4 regions of the Streptomyces sp. NBC_00028 genome follow, and region 1 is predicted to be linked to each of the others. Evidence: riboswitches for the same ligand, from Rfam matches in the RefSeq annotation. Region 1 holds a riboswitch; each other region holds the start of a gene.
The links. A riboswitch is a leader RNA that binds a small molecule or an ion and turns the genes downstream of it on or off. The one in region 1 is predicted to bind cyclic di-AMP.

Region 1 (4,192 bases):
GTCGGCGGCCAGCGCCACCCAGGCCACGCTCGCCAGCGCCAGCGCGACGCGGGACACCACCTCGTACCCCGTCAGATGGAGACCGACCGACAGGATGCCGGTCGCCATCACCGCGGAGCCCGCGGCGGGCGGCCGCTGCGCCCACCAGGTACGGAGGGGGGAGGTATGGGGTGTATCGGGCATGGGGTGATGCTATGGAGCGGGGTGGGGGTTGAGAGCGGGGCACGCGCGCGTGGGGGAGAAAAACGCGCGGGGTGAGGGCAACTGAGTAGTTGCGCTCATGACAGGAGGGGAGGGGGGTGGGGAGACTGCGGCACATGTCCTACCGACGATCAGTCGTCCTGGCCGTCCTCGCCTCCCTCGCGGTGCTCGCCCTGACCGCCTGTGGCAGCGAACGAGCCGGGGAACGGTCCGCCTCCGCGCCGACACCCACGCCCTCCTACCCGCCCCCGCCCAAGTGCGCCCAGGCCGCCGAGACGCCCCCGCCCGCGCCCTCCTCGCCCGTGCCGAGCGCGACCGCCTCGCGGGGCGAGGGAGCCGGAGACCAGCCCCCCAACTACGCCGACAACCACGCCTACCGCATGCAGGCGTCCCTCAGCGCCGAACGCGAGGCCAGTGGACTGGCCTCGGCCGGGCTCATCCGCAAGGAGCTGGAGAAGGTCCGGGCGGCAGGCGGGGCGGGGGCGTACGGGGTCTACGGGGACGAGCGGGTCGAGGCGGCGCTCCGGCGCCTCGGCTGCGGACCGGAGCACGGGGTCTTCGTCGGGAACGGGTTCTACGCCGTCTACACCGGCCTCGCGTGCGTGTCCGGGCGGGTGACCGCGGACGAGCTGACCACCGAGGTGCACGGTGTCTACGCCGAGCCCCAGCCCGGGGCGGGGCCCTGCGTAGAGAACCGTGGGGGTCACTGACCTGCGTCAGGCCGGGCGGACCACGCTGTGGATCGCCGACTCGCCGTCGTAGTAGATCGACTCCTCGCGGACGTACGCCCCCGGCTTCGGCGCGTGGATCATCATGCCGTTGCCGATGTAGATGCCGACGTGGCTGACATCGTCGTAGAAGAAGACCAGGTCGCCGGGCCGGGCGTTGGCGAGGGAGACCGTGGTGCCGAAGTTCACCTGGTCGTAGGTGGTGCGGGGGAGGGAGATGCCGGCGGCGTTCCAGGCGGCCTGGGTGAGGCCGGAGCAGTCGTAGGAGTCGGGGCCGGTGGCGCCCCAGACGTACGGCTTGCCGATCTGGGAGCGGGCGAAGGCGAGCGCCTTGTCGGCCTTGGTGGCGTAGGAGGAGTCCGTGGAGGTCTCCGAGGACGAGCCGCTCCCCGTCTCCTGGGTCGCCGCCGCTTCCTGCGCCGCCTTCTGCTCGGCGGCCTTCTGCTGCTCGGCCAGCTCCGCGGCCTTGCGGGCGGCCTCCTCCTGCTTCTTCCTCTCGATCGCCGCGAGCCGCGCCTTCTCCTCGGCGGTCAGCTGCGACAGCAGCTCGCGCGCGTCGGAGAGCTTGCGCTGGACGGTCGCCTTGGCGGTCTTCAGGTCGCTCTGCGACTCGGTGAGCGTCTCGAGGCTCTTGGTGGCCTCCTGGCGCTTCTTCATCGTCGCCGACTGCGCGCTGACGTAGTCGTCGACCGCGACCTTCTGGCGGTCCGTCATGCGGCCCATCAGCTGCGTCTGGTCGAAGTAGTCCTGCGGGGTGTCCGCGAGCAGGAAGGTCGCGGTGTCGGGCGCGGAGGCGCCGGTGCGGTACTGGGCCGCGGCAAAGGAGCCGAGCTCCTCGCGGGCCTCGTTGAGCTTCTGGGTGCGCTTGGCGACGTCGTCGAGGAGGGTGTCGACCTGCTCGCGCTGCGTTGCGGTCTTCTCCTTCGCCGAGTTGTACTTCTCGGTCGCCGACTCCGCCTGCCGGTAGAGGTCGTCGACCTTCTTCTCGACTTCCTCCAGGCTCGGCTTGTCGTCGGTCGAGGGTGCGGCGGTGGCCGTCTGGGAGAGCAGGGCCACGGAGGTGAGGGCGGCCGTTGCGAGCGCGGGGGTGCGTATGCCTGCTACGCGCGTTCCCGCAGGACGCGGCTTTGCGTGCGACGCCAAGGGAGGCGACTCCTTCCACGTTCCGCCTACCGAGTTAGCTGTCGGGTTCGGGCGGGTGGTTCGGAAGGTGTGCCCTACGGCCGCTCCCGGGAGGGAGTCGGGCCGATTCACCCCAAGGTCGGTGTGGGTCCCCGGCTCCGGCTGCCATGGCGGCGCACCGGACTCGGCGGAGGCCGCGCGGCCCGGCGACGTTCGCCGGTGGGGGTCGTACGGCCTGTCCGGCACGGTAGCCAACTGGTGTGGTCCCTGTGAAGGTTGATGTCCGATAGGCCCGATACATTTTCGTGACCTTGGGTGGTCGGGGGAGATGATCACTCGATTTCTCACGGAACGTGACGGGGTCGTCCTGGAGGGTGAGAGGGCCCGACTTCTCGGGGCGGCGGCGGGGTGTCAGTGGGGAGCCCTAGACTCGGAGAGCGATGACAGGCCTCTTTGACGACAGCTTCCTGGCGAACCTCCAGGCCCCCCAGGGGCACGAGGAGGAACCCCCGCCGCCGCCCGAGGACGAGCAAGATCACGGGCCGGGATCCGAACCCGTTCCGGACGATCTGTTCGGCGGGAAGTTCGACGTGCCCCCGGACCGGGACGCCTACTACCGCGACGGCGCCCCGCGCCCCGCGCTGGACGCGGCGGCGCTGATCGAGGGGCTCAACGAGAACCAGCGGGCGGCCGTCGTCCACTCCGACACCCCGCTGCTCATCGTGGCCGGCGCCGGCTCCGGCAAGACGCGCGTGCTCACGCACCGCATCGCCTATCTGCTGGCCGAGCGGAGCGTGCACCCGGGCCAGATCCTCGCGATCACCTTCACCAACAAGGCCGCGGGCGAGATGAAGGAGCGCGTCGAGCAGCTCGTCGGCCCGCGCGCCAACGCGATGTGGGTGATGACCTTCCACAGCGCGTGCGTGCGGATCCTGCGGAGGGAGTCGAAGAAGCTCGGCTTCACCTCCTCCTTCTCGATCTACGACGCCGCCGACTCCAAGCGCCTGATGGCCCTGGTCTGCCGTGACCTGGACCTCGACCCCAAGCGCTTCCCGCCGAAGTCCTTCAGCGCCAAGATCAGCAACCTCAAGAACGAGCTGATCGACGAGGAGGACTTCGCCGCCCAGGCCACCGACGGCTTCGAGAAGACCCTCGCCCAGGCCTACGCCATGTACCAGTCGCGGCTGCGCGAGGCCAACGCCCTCGACTTCGACGACCTGATCATGACGACGGTCAACCTGCTGCGCGCCTTCCCTGACGTCTCCGAGCACTACCGCCGCCGCTTCCGGCACGTCCTGGTCGACGAGTACCAGGACACCAACCACGCCCAGTACGCGCTGGTACGCGAGCTGGTGGGGACCAGCGAGCACCCGGTCGACGTACCCCCCAACGAGTTCGACGTCCCGCCCGCCGAGCTCTGCGTCGTCGGTGACGCGGACCAGTCGATCTACGCCTTCCGGGGCGCGACGATCCGCAACATCCTCCAGTTCGAGGAGGACTACCCGAACGCGACGACGATCCTGCTGGAGCAGAACTACCGCTCCACGCAGACCATTTTGAGTGCGGCGAACGCGGTCATCGAGCGCAACGAGTCCCGCCGCCCCAAGAACCTGTGGACCAACGCGGGCGCCGGCGCGCGCATCACCGGCTACGTCGCGGACACCGAGCACGACGAGGCCCAGTTCGTCGCCGAGGAGATAGACCGACTGACGGACGCGGGCGACGCGAAGGCCGGCGATGTCGCCGTCTTCTACCGCACCAACGCCCAGTCCCGAGTCTTCGAGGAGATCTTCATCCGCGTCGGCCTGCCCTACAAGGTCGTCGGCGGCGTCCGCTTCTACGAGCGCAAGGAGGTCCGGGACGTCCTGGCCTACCTCCGGGTCCTCGCCAACCCCGAGGACTCGGTGCCGCTGCGCCGGATCCTCAACGTCCCCAAGCGCGGTATCGGCGAGCGCGCCGAGGCGATGATCGACGCCCTCTCGCAGCGGGAGAAGATCAGCTTCCCGCAGGCGCTCAAGCGCGTCGACGAGGCGTACGGCATGGCCGCGCGGTCGACCAACGCCGTGAAGCGGTTCAACGTGCTGATGGAGGAGCTCCGTACGATCGTCGACTCCGGCGCGGGACCGGCGACGGTCCTGGAG
Region 2 (4,192 bases), 220 kb from region 1:
CTTGCCCTCGGGCCACAGCATGCCGCCGTTGATCTCATTGCCGACCTGCACGAACGCGGCCGGGGTGCCCTGGCGCCGCAGTGCGCCCAGTACGTCGGCCGTGTGGTCGTACACCGCACGGGACAGGCCCGTCACGTCCAGGTCCGCCCACGCGGCCGGCTTGCTCTGGTGCCCCGGGTCGGCCCACGTGTCGGAGTAGTGGAAGTCGACCCAGATGCCGATGCCGGCCCGTCGCAGCCGGCGGGCGAGGGGCAGGATGTGCGCCTTGTTGTTGTAGCCGTCGACCGGGTCGACCCACACCTTCAGCCGGGCGTGGCTGATCCCCGCGCGGGCGAGCAGCCGGACCGGGTCCTCGCGGCGGCCGTCGGCGGTGCGGTACACGGCGCCGTGGTCCTCGTTCTTGGGCAGCGAGGAGATGTCGACGGCCCGGATCTCCAGGCGGCGCCCGCCCGTTGAGGCCGCGGCCGGCACCGCTCCCAGCACGGGGACGGCCAGCGCGGCGGCTCCCGCAGCGGTGAGCACACTGCGTCTACGCATGTCAGGGTCCTTTCACAGAGCAAGAGAAAACGCCCCCGCGTCTGTGAGCGTGCACATACTTCAGAGAGGGGGGACACCCGCGAGCAACAGTAGGAAACCCGACAGACCCTTCCTTGACAAGAGGGTGAAATGCTTCGTTCTCTGTGCACGCTCACAGAAACTCACGGACGCTCACGGATCCGTGGCCACGTCCCGCGGCCTCAACGGGACGCGGGCCGGCTCTCCGAGGACCCCAACTCCCCTGTCGTGGTGCGGGATTCCACTGGGGCGCCAACCGGAGCCGACGTCAACGGATGTGAAAGGTGCGGCCGTCCGGTTCGCGTCGAGTCGGCGGGGGATTCCATCCGTATTCTCTGATCATGGCCGCACCCACCGCATATTCACTCGTCGCCACTGACCTGGACGGAACCCTCCTCCGGGGCGACGACACGCTCTCCGACCGCTCGCTCGCCGCGCTCGCGCGGGTGGCGGCGGCCGGGGCCCGGCATCTGGTGGTGACCGGCCGACCGGCCCCCAGAGTGCGGCCGCTCCTCGACGACCTCGGCAGCACCGGCCTCGCGGTGTGCGGGCAGGGCGCGCAGGTCTACGACGCCGGCGCGGACCGTCTGCTGTGGTCGGTCACCCTGGACCGGGAGCTGGCCGAGACCGCGCTCGGCAAGATCGAGGCCGAGGTGGGGCAGGTGTACGCCGCCGTCGACCAGGACGGGGTCGACGGGCTCACGCTCATCGAGCCGGGCTATCTGATGCCGCACCCGACCCTGCCCGCCGTGCGGGTGGGCCGCCGCGACGACCTGTGGTGCGAGCCGATCAGCAAGGTGCTGCTGCGCCACCCCGCCCTGTCGGACGACGAGTTGGCGGCGACCGCGCGCGGAGTCGTCGGTTCCCTCGCGACGGTGACGATGTCCGGCCCCGGCACCGTCGAACTCCAGCCATGCGGCATCACCAAGGCGACGGGCCTCGCGCTGGCCGCCGAGTACCTCGGCCTCGGCCCGCGGGACACCCTCGCCTTCGGCGACATGCCCAACGACATCCCCATGTTCGACTGGGCGGCCCATGGTGTCGCGATGGCCAACGCCCACCCCGAACTCAAGGCGGTGGCCGACGAGGTGACCCTGTCGAACGAGGACGACGGCATCGCCGTCGTCCTCGAACGGCTGTACTTCTAGTAGGCGCCCCAGACGTTGTCGATCGACCCGTACCGCTGCGCCGCGTAGTTGCAGGCCGCGGTGATGTTCGCGACCGGGTCGTAGGAGTTCCACGAGGTGCCGGCCACGTGGTACGCGTTGAAGGTCGGGTCGATCACCTGGAGCAGGCCCTTGGAGGGCGTGCCCGCGATCGCATTGGAGTCCCAGTTGTTGATGGCGTACGGGTTGCCCGAGGACTCACGGATGACGTTGCGGTAGATGCCGTCGTAGCTGCCGGGGATCCCGTTCTGGGCCATGACCTGGAGCGAGGCGCGGATCCAGCCGTCGAGGGTGTCGGAGTAGCCGAGCGAGGTGGCGGTGACCGTGGTCGTGGTGGCCGCGGACGCGGTGGTCGCGCCGACGACGGGGAAGGCGAGTGCGGCGACGGCGGCACCGGTGACGGCGAGCTTGCGGGACAGACGCATGACGAAGTTCCTCTCCGGCGCCTGCGAGGTGAGCTGTCGGGTTCGGGCGGGAGCTGCCCGGCCATGCCGAAGTAGGCATGACTTCACCCCAAGCCGTACCGGAATGTCCGAAGACGTCCGGTCCGGCGACTTACCTGGTTCCCCCGCTCCTGCCGTGAAGTTCTCTGTGTGAGCGGTCTACGGGTGGCGGCAGGATTAGGCGTCCACCCGGGCCGGGAACGTATGCGACTGCACATGTCCGAAACAAGTACCGGATTCACAGATCGCACCTGTTGACCTTGGTGCGTGGATTGTGAGGCCCGGAATTACGGGGATTCGGGGCGTGGAAGCGTGAGGCATGTCACCGCCGAGCACGAGAACGGCAAATCGGGCAATCGCGCCCAACTGGCGTTTAACCGGCGGTCCGTGGAATCCGCTTCTCCCAGGTCCGATGGAAGACCACCTCGTCGCCCTCGGTGCAGATCACCTCGTTGGAGGTCAGGAACACAGCCGCCTCACAGGTGATCTCCGAGCGGGTCCGGACGGTCGTGTCCCAGCCCAGCTCCGGCCGGTGCAGCCGGATCGACCACTCCGAGCGGGCACGGGCCGACAGGGGGTCCGTCTCGTCGACCGTGTACGTCTCCAGCGCGTCCTCGGTGAACTCCAGGCCGTCGGGATAGACCCGGGTGCCGCCGTACCGCGGATCGACCTCAAGGCACCACTCGCCCTTGGCGACATCCCGGACGACCAGCCGCTCGGGGCGGGGTTCGTCGAGGGTGGCCGGGAAGTTGACGCCCAGGGGTGCGGACTGTTCGGGGTCCTCGAAGCCGATGTCGGCTGCCAAGTCATGGGTCCTGACCGGCAGTTCGAGGAAACTGCCCGCCGGGTCCAGCGTGAAGCCGGCCTCCGACTCGGGCTGCGGCCAGATCCACGGCCAGTAGGCGGAGGAGACCGCGAGCCGGATGCGATGACCCGGCGGGAAGACATGCCCGATGCCGTTCAGCTCGAAGACGACCTCCCCGGTCGCCCCCGGCTCCCACGGCACCGCCCGGTCCCGCCCGAGCCGCGCCGACAGATTCAGCACGCCCCGGGTGACCAGCGTCGACGCGCCGTCCGGCGCCACATCGCACAACCGTGCGATCACCTGCCCGCGCGGCACCTCGCACGTCACCCGCAACCGCACCCGGGGCCGCCCCAGCACCCAGGTCTCCTCACCCACCGCGAACTCGAAACAGGCCGAACGGGCGTCCTCCTCCCGCTGGTCCGGCGGCAGATCGGCATCGTTCCCGAACGGGAAGAAGCGCCCGGCGTCCACCCCCGTGTGCTGCGGGGAGCGGACGAGGACGGGGGCGCCCTGGAGGCCGTACGAGATGGTCGTGACGTGCGGGGAGGGCCAGGCCGGCTCACCGACCCAGCGGCCCGGGAGGGTGTCGTAGGCCGTGGCGGGGCGGTGCGAGTCGCTGACGTAGGCCCGCAGGAGGGGCTCGCGCATGACGCCGGTGTCGACGCCCTTCAGGTGCTGGTCCCACCAGCGCAGGGTCTCCTGGAGGAAGCCGATCGCCGGGCCCGGCGGCAGCCCGCGGTCCGGGTACTGGTGGGACCAGGGACCGACGATCCCGCGGACCCGGTCCGGCGGCAGATGCTCGACCAGACGGAGGACCGTGTCGCGGTACGGGTCGTGCCAGCCGCCCACCGCCAGGACCGCCGCGTCGATCGCGCCGTAGTCCTCGCAGACGCTGCCGTGGCGCCAGTAGGCGTCGCGGGTCTGGTGGTCCAGCCAGGTGTGGATGAACGGGTCGACGTGCTCCAGGCGTTCGAGCCACAGGTCCCGCCAGCCCGGGCCCGCGTACCGCGGATCGGGTGGCCGGGAGACGAAGGCCAGCATGGTCGCGGCCCAGGCGTGCATGTCGACGGCGAGGACGGAACCTCCCATGTAGTGCACGTCGTTGTCATAGCGGTCGTCGGTGGAGCAGACCGTGACGACCGCCTTGAGCGGCTCGGGCGCGAGGGCCGCGATCTGGAGTGAGTTGAAGCCGCCCCAGGAGATGCCGAACATACCCACCCGGC
Region 3 (4,192 bases), 1.2 Mb from region 1:
GGATGCCGCGCTCGCGGGCGACGGCGCCGATGTGTTCGAGGAGGGCGGAGGCCACACCCCGCCCCTGATGGGCGTCCTGGACCAGGAAGGCGACCTCGGCCTCGTCGGAGGGAGCGGTCGCGGGCATTCCGTCGGCGCCGATGCGGTCGTAGCGTACGGTGGCGATGAACTCGCCTCCGACCGTGGCGGCGAGTCCCACCCGGTCCACAAAGTCGTGGTGCGTGAAGCGGTGGACGTCCTTTGCGGACAGGCGCGGGTAGGGCGCGAAGAAGCGGTAGTACTTCGACTCGTCCGAGACCTGCTCGTAGAAGCTGACCAGGCGCTCGGCGTCATCAACGGTGATGGGGCGGATGCGCGCGGTGCCGCCGTCGCGCAGCACCACGTCGGCCTCCCAGTGGGAGGGGTACTCGTGCCGGTCCGACGAGGTCTGCATGGGCCCCAGAGTACGGCTCGCGTACGACAACGGCGCGAGGCAGTCTGTGGAGAGCGCGACAGGATCGCAAGAGGACGGAAGTCGGACCGAGGCCGCGGTCCGACGGCTCACCCCGGAGGGGACGAAGGTCCGCTCCGGAGACACTTCACGTGTGGGAAACTGGTCTAGACAACCCTGAACACCGAAGGGCAGCATCACATGGCTGAGCGCCGCGTCAACGTCGGCTGGGCCGAGGGCCTCCACGCCCGCCCCGCTTCCATCTTCGTCCGGGCCACCACGGCCTCCGGTATCCCCGTGACGATCGCCAAGGCCGACGGCAACCCCGTCAACGCGGCCTCCATGCTGGCGGTCCTGGGCCTGGGCGCCCAGGGCGGCGAGGAGATCGTCCTCGCCTCGGACGCCGAGGGCGCGGACGCCGCCCTCGACCGTCTGGCGAAGCTGGTCTCCGAGGGGCTCGAGGAGCTTCCCGAGACCGTCTGATTTATCGGGGCCGGTTGTATCACGGCACCACTGAAGGGCTCGTCCGAGTTTATCGGGCGAGCCCTTTCCAATTCCCTCGCACGGGCAGCAGGAATTCTCCCCCGCGAATTACTTCCTCTTTGTATACGGCCCTTGTGTTAATGCCGCAGGCTCGTCATGTTTACGGGAGGTTGCGAGTTCCTCACACGGTCGGGCCGATCTCCCGCGGCGCGGAATCGGAGCCGGTGCGCGGCGGTCGAGCGCTCGGTGTGCAGCGCGGTGACCGCACGCGCGCGTTCCCCGTCGCCGCGTGCCACGGCGTCGACGATGGCGCCGTGCTCGGCCCAGGACTCGGCGGGGTTGGCGGGCGCCTCCACGGTGTACATCCAGGAGATCTTGTGGCGCAGCTGGGTCAGCATCGAGGTCAGCGCGGGGCTGCCGGAGGCCTGCGCGAGCGTCTCGTGGAACCAGCCGCCCAGGGAGCGCAGATCCTCGCTGTTGCCCCGCCTGGCCCGCTCCTGCCCCAGCCTGACCAGGCCGCGCAGGACCTTGAGGTGCGCCTCGGTGCGGCGCTGGGCGGCCCGGGAGGCGCCCAGCGGCTCCAGGAGCATCCGCATCTCCAGCAGGTCGGCGGCCTCCTGTTCGGTCGGTTCCGCGACGCACGCGCCCGCGTGCCGCCGCGTCACCACGAAGCCCTCGGCCTCCAGCGTGCGCAGGGCCTCCCGGACGGGGACACGGGAGACGCCGTAGCGGCGGGCGAGGAGTTCCTCGGTGAGGCGGCTGCCGCGCTCGTGGACACCGGAGACGATGTCGTCCCTGATCGCGGTGCATACCGAGTGCGCCGGAATACGCATGACCGACCTCCGTCTTAATCCCCGTGAAACGTCGATGATTGACGTGTGTTCAGTGACTCTATTGCAAAGAGCGGGAATTTCCGATGGCGGACCGGAATCCATGGATATTTTTTGGACAGCCGGGTACCGAAAACGGCGAAACCCCGGCTCGGGTGAGCCGGGGTTCCGGGAGATCCTGCGATCCGTCGTCAGACGTTCACAGCGGGCGTCAGACGTTCACACCGTGCGAGCGCAGGTAGGCGACGGGGTCGATGTCCGAGCCGTACTCGGCGGTCGTCCTGGCCTCGAAGTGCAGGTGCGGGCCGGTGACGTTGCCGGTCGCGCCGGACAGGCCGATCTGCTGGCCCGGGGTGACCGTCTGGCCGACCGAGACCCCGATGGACGACAGATGGCCGTACTGGGTGTACGTGCCGTCGTTCATCTTGATCACGATGTTGTTGCCGTACGACCCGCCCCAGCCGGCCTCGACGACGGTGCCGGAGCCGACCGCGTGGACGGAGGTGCCGCTGGCGGCGTGGAAGTCGACCCCGGTGTGGCTGCCGGAGGACCAGACGGCGCCGCCGGCCTTGTAGCCGGTGGAGATGTACGAGCCCGAGATCGGGGCGACGAAGGAGTTGAGGCGCTTGCGCTCGGCGGCGGCGCGGGCGGCGCGCTCCTTGGCCTCGCGCTCCTTCTTGGCCTTGGCGGCGGCCTTCTTGCGCGCCAGCTCCTCGGCCTTCTTCTGGGCGGCCTCCTCGGCGGCCTGCTCCTGGGCCTCGGCCTGGGCGTCGATCTGGTCGGCGACCGAGTCGCCGATGGTGACGACCGGGATGAGTCCGGTCTGCTCGGCCGTGGGCTCCGCGGCGAGGGCCGGGGCGGCGAGGGTGCCGATGACGCCGGTGGTGGTGAGCGCCGCGATCCCGGCCGCGCGGGCGGTGGTGCGCTTCATCCGGCTCGGGGCACGGTGCTTCCCGGTGGGGCGCGTGAACGCCATGTAGTGGCTGGTCCTTTCCTTCCCTCTCGCCTACCGGGTTAGCTGACGGGTTCGGAGCAGGAAGGTCTCCTACGGACCCCCTCGCTGACGCGCGGGCGTCCGATTCACCCCAGGGACTGCATGGGTCCCCGGCTCCCCTGGCTCGCGCCGTACGGGGACTCGGCGATGACTGTCCGGTGCCGCGGGCGCGGCGCACTGCGTGACGAACAGCCCGGACGACGCTAAGGGGGGCCACTTTCAATCCCCAAACAGATCAGGCAGTTTGTAGCGCATCCCACAGGGCAAACAGGCAACCACCCTTCAATTCATTCCTTATTCGGACATTAAGGGGCCCTGGTGACGCTTCAGTCACCAGGGCCCCTTCACGCACGCGTGCTTCTACTCGGCCGACACCACGGTCACTTCACCGATGCCGAGGGCCTCCACGGGCTCCTTGATGGCCGCCGCGTCGCCGACCAGGATCGTCACCAGACGGTCCACCGGGAAGGCGTTGACGGCCGCCGCGGTGGCCTCGACGGTGCCGGTCGCGGCGAGTTGCCGGTACAGCGTCGCCTGGAAGTCGTCGGGCAGATACTGCTCGACCTGGTCGGCCAGCGTGCTCGCCACGGCCGCCGCGGTCTCGTACTTGAGCGGTGCCACCCCGACGAGGTTCTGCACGGCGACGTCGCGCTCGGCGTCGGTGAGTCCCTCCGCGGCGAGGGTGCGCAGCACCGTCCACAGGTCGTCGAGGGCGGGGCCGGTGTTCGGGGTGTCGACGGAACCGCTGATGGCCAGCATCGCGGCACCGGTGCCGTCCGGGGCGGACCTGAGGACCTGCCCGAACGAGCGCACGCCGTAGGTGTAGCCCTTCTCCTCGCGAAGGACGCGGTCCAGGCGGGAGGTGAGGGTGCCACCGAGGCAGTAGGTGCCGAGCACCTGCGCGGGCCACACGCGGTCGTGCCGGTCGGCGCCGATACGGCCGATCAGCAGCTGCGTCTGGACGGCGCCGGGGCGGTCCACGATGACGACCCGGCCGGTGTCGTCGGCGGTGATGGCCGGCACCGGGCGCGGCTCGGCCGCGGAGCCGGTCCACGAGCCGAGGGTGTCGCCGAGCAGCCCGTCCAGGTCGAGGTCGGTGAGGTCGCCGACGACTACGACGGTGCCGGTGGCGGGGCGGACGTGCTTCTCGTAGAAGGCGCGTACGGCCGCCGAGTCGATGTTCTGGACGGTCTCCTCGGTGCCCTGGCGGGGGCGGGACATGCGCAGGTCCGCCGGGAACAGGGTCCGGGAGAGCTCCTTGGCGGCCCGGCGCGAGGGGTTGGCCAGCTCGTGCGGGATCTCGTCCAGGCGGTTGGTGACCAGGCGCTCGACCTCGTCGTCCGCGAACGCGGGCGCCCTGAGGGCGTCGGCGAGCAGCCCGAGCGCCTTGGGCAGCCGGGAGACCGGGACTTCGAGGCTCAGCCGGACGCCGGGGTGGTCGGCGTGCGCGTCGAG
Region 4 (4,192 bases), 4.4 Mb from region 1:
ATCTTGGTGGATCGGCACCGTGACCGGCCTGGTAATGGCAGTCTGGCGAAGAAGCACCAGTCCGGGACCGTACTCGAACCATCCGCTCCGTGTCGGACTGCGGTCCCGTGGGAAAGGGACGACGTCGCCATGGCAGACCATCTGGAAGCATCCGTCACTCTGCCGAGCGATCCCGCCTCGGTCTCCGCGGCCCGCGCCTATGTCCTGAGCACCCTGGCGGAATGGGGTCTGCCGGCGGACACGGAAGCGGCGGAGACGATCCGGCTGATCGTCTCCGAACTCGCCACCAACGCCGTACAGCACACTTTCGGGCAGTCACCCACCTTCACGGTGGACCTCCACCTCGACCGTGACGAACATCTGCGCATCGGGGTCACCGACAGCCACCCCCGCTTCCCGAAGCGGCTGCCGGCCGCCGTCCAACAGGACAACGGCCGCGGCATGGTGATCATCCGTTGGCTCACCGCGGAGTACGGCGGCAAGCTCAGAGTCCGCCCGACCCGCGAGGGCGGCAAGACCGTCTCCATCGAACTCCCGTGGACGGTACCGGCCGAGCCGGTATCGGCGGCGGGACAGCAGGAACCCTAGACACCACCTTGTCTCGCGCGGCCGAAGGCACCGCGCAGCAGTGCCCGGAACGCGTCCGCCGCGGGGGCCGGCCCGTCGGCCCGGTGGGCGACCGAGATCGTACGGCGCAGTTCTCCCGTCCCCAGCGGCCGCGTCCCCACCGGAGTGACCGCCGTCCGCGCCACCATCTCCGGGACCACCGCGATCCCGAGCCCCGCACTGACCAGCGCGCACACCAGCGCGTACACCGGCGTCGCCACCAGGACGGACGGCGTGGCCCCGGCCCGGGCGAGGAGCGCCTCCACGCCGCGCCGGGCGGGATGGTCAGGGGCCATGCTGATCAGCGGCTGCCCGGCGAGTGCGGCGAGAGGAAGCCGCGAGCTGTCGCTCGTGAGGACATGCCCCGGGGCGGTCACCAGCACCAGTTCCTCCACCAGGACCGGCTCCGCCCTGACGGACGCGGGGAGCTGCACCGGGTCCGCGGGTGCGTAGGAATGCGTCAGCGCCAGGTCCACGTCACCGGCGGCCACCGCCTCCACCCCGGCCGGCGGTTCGAGGTGGGCGACCGTCAGCTCCACGTCCGGATGCGCCCGGCGGAACGCGCTCAGCACGGACGGCAGCAGATGGATACCCGCGGTCTGGAAGGTGCCGAGCCGCAGCGTGCCGCCGGACAGCCCGGTCAGCCGGGCCAGTTCATGCCGGGCCTGCTCCAGTTCGTCCAGCACCCGGCGCGCCCGCGCCGCGAGCAGCTCACCGGCGCCCGTGAGCCGTGCGCCGCGATGATGCCGTACGAGAAGCGCCGTGCCGGCCTCCCGCTCCAGCTTGGCCAGTTGCTGGGAGAGCGCGGGGGTGGTGTACCCGAGGCGCTCGGCCGCCCGGGTGATCGAGCCGGCCTCGGCGACCGCGACCAGGGCGGCGAGGCGGTTCGGGTCGTACATACAGGCCCCCAGGCTAAAGGGATGCTTAAGGCAGACCCAGAATATTCGACATACCTGCTGAAGGCTCCGGCACGGCACGCTGGACGGCATGGACGGACAGCTCATCGCCTTCACCGGGGTCGCCGCCGGCATGGTCGCCATGCCCGGCGCCGACTTCACCGTCGTCGTACGCAATGCCCTCGTCTCCCGCCGGGCCGGTGTCGCGAGTGCTCTCGGCGTCGCGGGCGGGCTGCTGCTGCACACGGCGCTCGCGGTGGCCGGGGTCGCCGCGGTCCTGGCGGCCGTACCGGCGCTGTTCCGTGCGCTCCAACTGCTGGGCGGCGCCTATGTGCTCTACCTGGGCGTACGGACGCTGCGCTCACTGAGCCGTCCGTACAGTGCGGTCGAGGAGTCCGGGGGCGGCGGCGTGCGGCCGGTGCGGCAGGGGTTCGTCACCAATGCCCTGAACCCGAAGGCGCCCATCACCTTCCTGAGCCTGTTGCCGCAGTTCGTGCCGGCCGGCGAGCCCGCGCTGCCCCGGACGCTGCTGCTGGCGCTGATCGTGGTCGTGCTCGCCCTGGTGTGGTTCCCAGCGGTGGCGCTGCTGGTGGACCGGCTGGGCCGGTGGTTGCGGCGCCCGCGAGCCGCACGGCTTGTCGCGGGGGGTACCGGGGCCGCGCTGAGCGTGCTGGGCGTCGTGCTGCTGCTGGAACCGCTGGTGGCCCTCGGCTGAGAGCCCCGCGGGGGTGATGGCCGGTCAGGTGGCCGTCACCCCCACGGGAGAGTCACCGGTCCGCTCGGCGGGGGGCTACTTGACCCGGCCGTACCAGACGCTGCTCGACCAGATCTTCTCGAGCTTCACGACCTCCCCGCTCTTCGGGGAGTGCCAGATCTTTCCCTTCCCGGCGTAGATGCCGACGTGGTACACGTTCGACCCCGAGTGGAAGAACACGAGGTCTCCGGCCTTGCGGCTGCCGGAAGAGATGTGGCGGGTCTTGTTGTACTGCTGGGCCGCCGTGCGCGGCAGGCTCTTGCCCGCCTTCTTGTACGAGTACAGCGTGAGCCCTGAGCAGTCGAACCTGTGCGGTCCCGTGGCGCCCCACTTGTAGGGCGAGCCCTTCTTTGAGGCAGCCACCTGAAGTGCCTTCGTCGCCGGTGTCGCGGCCTCCGCGTCGGAGGCGATGCCCGGGACCACGATGGAGCCGCCCACTGCGGCGATGGTGAGGGCCGAGGCCGTACCGGCTCGGGCCATCAGCGACGGGACACGATTGAGCGCAGACATGCGCAACCCTTCGTCAGCCGCCTGTGAAGGATGACCTGTCGGATTCGGGCTGGCGAAGTTGCCCGGCCGCTTGTCGCGGCTTCACCCCAAGGGCTGCTCGGACCGGCCTCTCCGAAGAGAGCGACCTTCCCGGCGACCCGTCTTGCCTGGGTCCTCCACTCCTGCCGATCCACTCCTGTCGACCGGTCATCCGGGCGGCGGCAGGACTCGGCGTCCGCCCGGACCGCCCCGCCGCTGCGGCGGGGGCTTGTCGTCAGACAGGGATCTTCACGCACCCAATGCCGAAAAACCCAATGGAATCGGGGATTTGTGTTGTTACTCACCACTCACCCGTTCGGGTGGACACTCCTCTGTTCGAGCGACCGTCGAGGGGTCCGAGGAGCCCCGGACCAGCGACGGAACACCTCATTCCGGCCCTGGGCTACGCGCGTTGCGCAAGCCTGACGGGCCCGCAAAACTACTGCTGGCTACGCCATATGGGGGTACGTCTTTTGGTCCGTTTGAAGGCCGGTCCGGACGCCTCGTGTCGCGGCACCCGGCCCGGACCGGGTGCCGGTGCGTCAACTGTCGGAGTGCGGCGGCACCATGACCCGCGCCGTGCGTCGCTCACCGTCCAGGACGCGCAGCGCCCGGGTCAGGGTCGCCGCGTGCAGCTCGGCCTCGCCCCGCTGGTGCATCGTCGCCAGCGCGTCGCGCAGCTCGGCCGCCTTGGCGACCAACGCCTGGGCGGCCCGCAGCCCGCGGTAGGTGTCACCGGGGTGCGCGGGGTTGATCCGGCCCAGCAGATCGACCACGTCCAGATAACGGTCGATCAACTCGCCCTCGGCGCGGGTCAGCGCGGGCAGTGGAGGCAGTTCGGGCGGCAGCATCGCCCGCTCACCGGGCGTCGGACGAGGGGCGCGACGCCCGGCGGCCGGGGACGATCCGGTCCACCAGGCCGTATTCCAGGGCCTCTTGGGCGGTGAGGATCTTGTCCCGCTCGATGTCCTCGGTGACTTGCTCCCGCGTCCGCCCGGTGTGGCGTACGAGCATCTCCTCCAGCCGGTCGCGGACGCGCCCCAACTCCTCGGCCTGGATGGCCAGATCGCTGGCCTGCCCCGCCACCGGCTCGGACAGGGAGGGCTGGTGGAGCACCATCCGCGCACCCGGCAGCGCGGACCGCTTGCCCGGGGTCCCTGCCGCCAGCAGCACGGCCGCGGACGACCCGGCCTGTCCCAGGCAGATCGTCTCCACGTCGCAGGAGACGTACCGCATCGTGTCGTAGATCGCCGACATGGCACTGAAGGAGCCGCCGGGGGAGTTGATGTACAGCGAGATGTCCCGGTCGGGGTTCTGGTACTCGAGGTGCATGAGCTGCGCCATCACGTCGTTGGCCGAGGTGGCGTCGATCTGCGTGCCGAGGAAGACGATCCGCTCCTCCAGCAGC

Region 2: linked by a shared signal. The riboswitch ahead of OG885_RS19110 (transglycosylase SLT domain-containing protein) and the one ahead of OG885_RS18025 (NlpC/P60 family protein) in region 1 are both predicted to bind cyclic di-AMP.
Region 3: linked by a shared signal. The riboswitch ahead of OG885_RS12690 (M23 family metallopeptidase) and the one ahead of OG885_RS18025 (NlpC/P60 family protein) in region 1 are both predicted to bind cyclic di-AMP.
Region 4: linked by a shared signal. The riboswitch ahead of OG885_RS38280 (C40 family peptidase) and the one ahead of OG885_RS18025 (NlpC/P60 family protein) in region 1 are both predicted to bind cyclic di-AMP.

Annotation. Positions count from the first base shown of each region.
Region 1 is NZ_CP108293.1:4,086,035-4,090,226, reverse strand. Features, by position in the region: gene OG885_RS18035 (tellurite resistance/C4-dicarboxylate transporter family protein) at 1-183, opposite strand, end outside; gene OG885_RS18030 (hypothetical protein) at 318-911, shown strand; gene OG885_RS18025 (NlpC/P60 family protein) at 918-2,072, opposite strand; cyclic di-AMP (ydaO/yuaA leader) riboswitch at 2,080-2,251, opposite strand; gene pcrA (DNA helicase PcrA) at 2,492-4,192, shown strand, end outside.
Region 2 is NZ_CP108293.1:4,306,739-4,310,930, reverse strand. Features, by position in the region: gene OG885_RS19120 (arabinogalactan endo-beta-1,4-galactanase) at 1-537, opposite strand, end outside; gene OG885_RS19115 (HAD family hydrolase) at 897-1,703, shown strand; gene OG885_RS19110 (transglycosylase SLT domain-containing protein) at 1,700-2,146, opposite strand; cyclic di-AMP (ydaO/yuaA leader) riboswitch at 2,152-2,331, opposite strand; gene OG885_RS19105 (CocE/NonD family hydrolase) at 2,538-4,192, opposite strand, start outside.
Region 3 is NZ_CP108293.1:2,902,903-2,907,094, forward strand. Features, by position in the region: gene OG885_RS12675 (GNAT family N-acetyltransferase) at 1-433, opposite strand, end outside; gene OG885_RS12680 (HPr family phosphocarrier protein) at 632-913, shown strand; gene OG885_RS12685 (GntR family transcriptional regulator) at 1,051-1,746, opposite strand; gene OG885_RS12690 (M23 family metallopeptidase) at 1,955-2,719, opposite strand; cyclic di-AMP (ydaO/yuaA leader) riboswitch at 2,732-2,894, opposite strand; gene OG885_RS12695 (M16 family metallopeptidase) at 3,098-4,192, opposite strand, start outside.
Region 4 is NZ_CP108293.1:8,469,198-8,473,389, forward strand. Features, by position in the region: gene OG885_RS38265 (ATP-binding protein) at 130-588, shown strand; gene OG885_RS38270 (LysR family transcriptional regulator) at 585-1,505, opposite strand; gene OG885_RS38275 (LysE family translocator) at 1,594-2,217, shown strand; gene OG885_RS38280 (C40 family peptidase) at 2,293-2,766, opposite strand; cyclic di-AMP (ydaO/yuaA leader) riboswitch at 2,770-2,989, opposite strand; gene OG885_RS38285 (hypothetical protein) at 3,327-3,635, opposite strand; gene OG885_RS38290 (ATP-dependent Clp protease proteolytic subunit) at 3,643-4,192, opposite strand, start outside.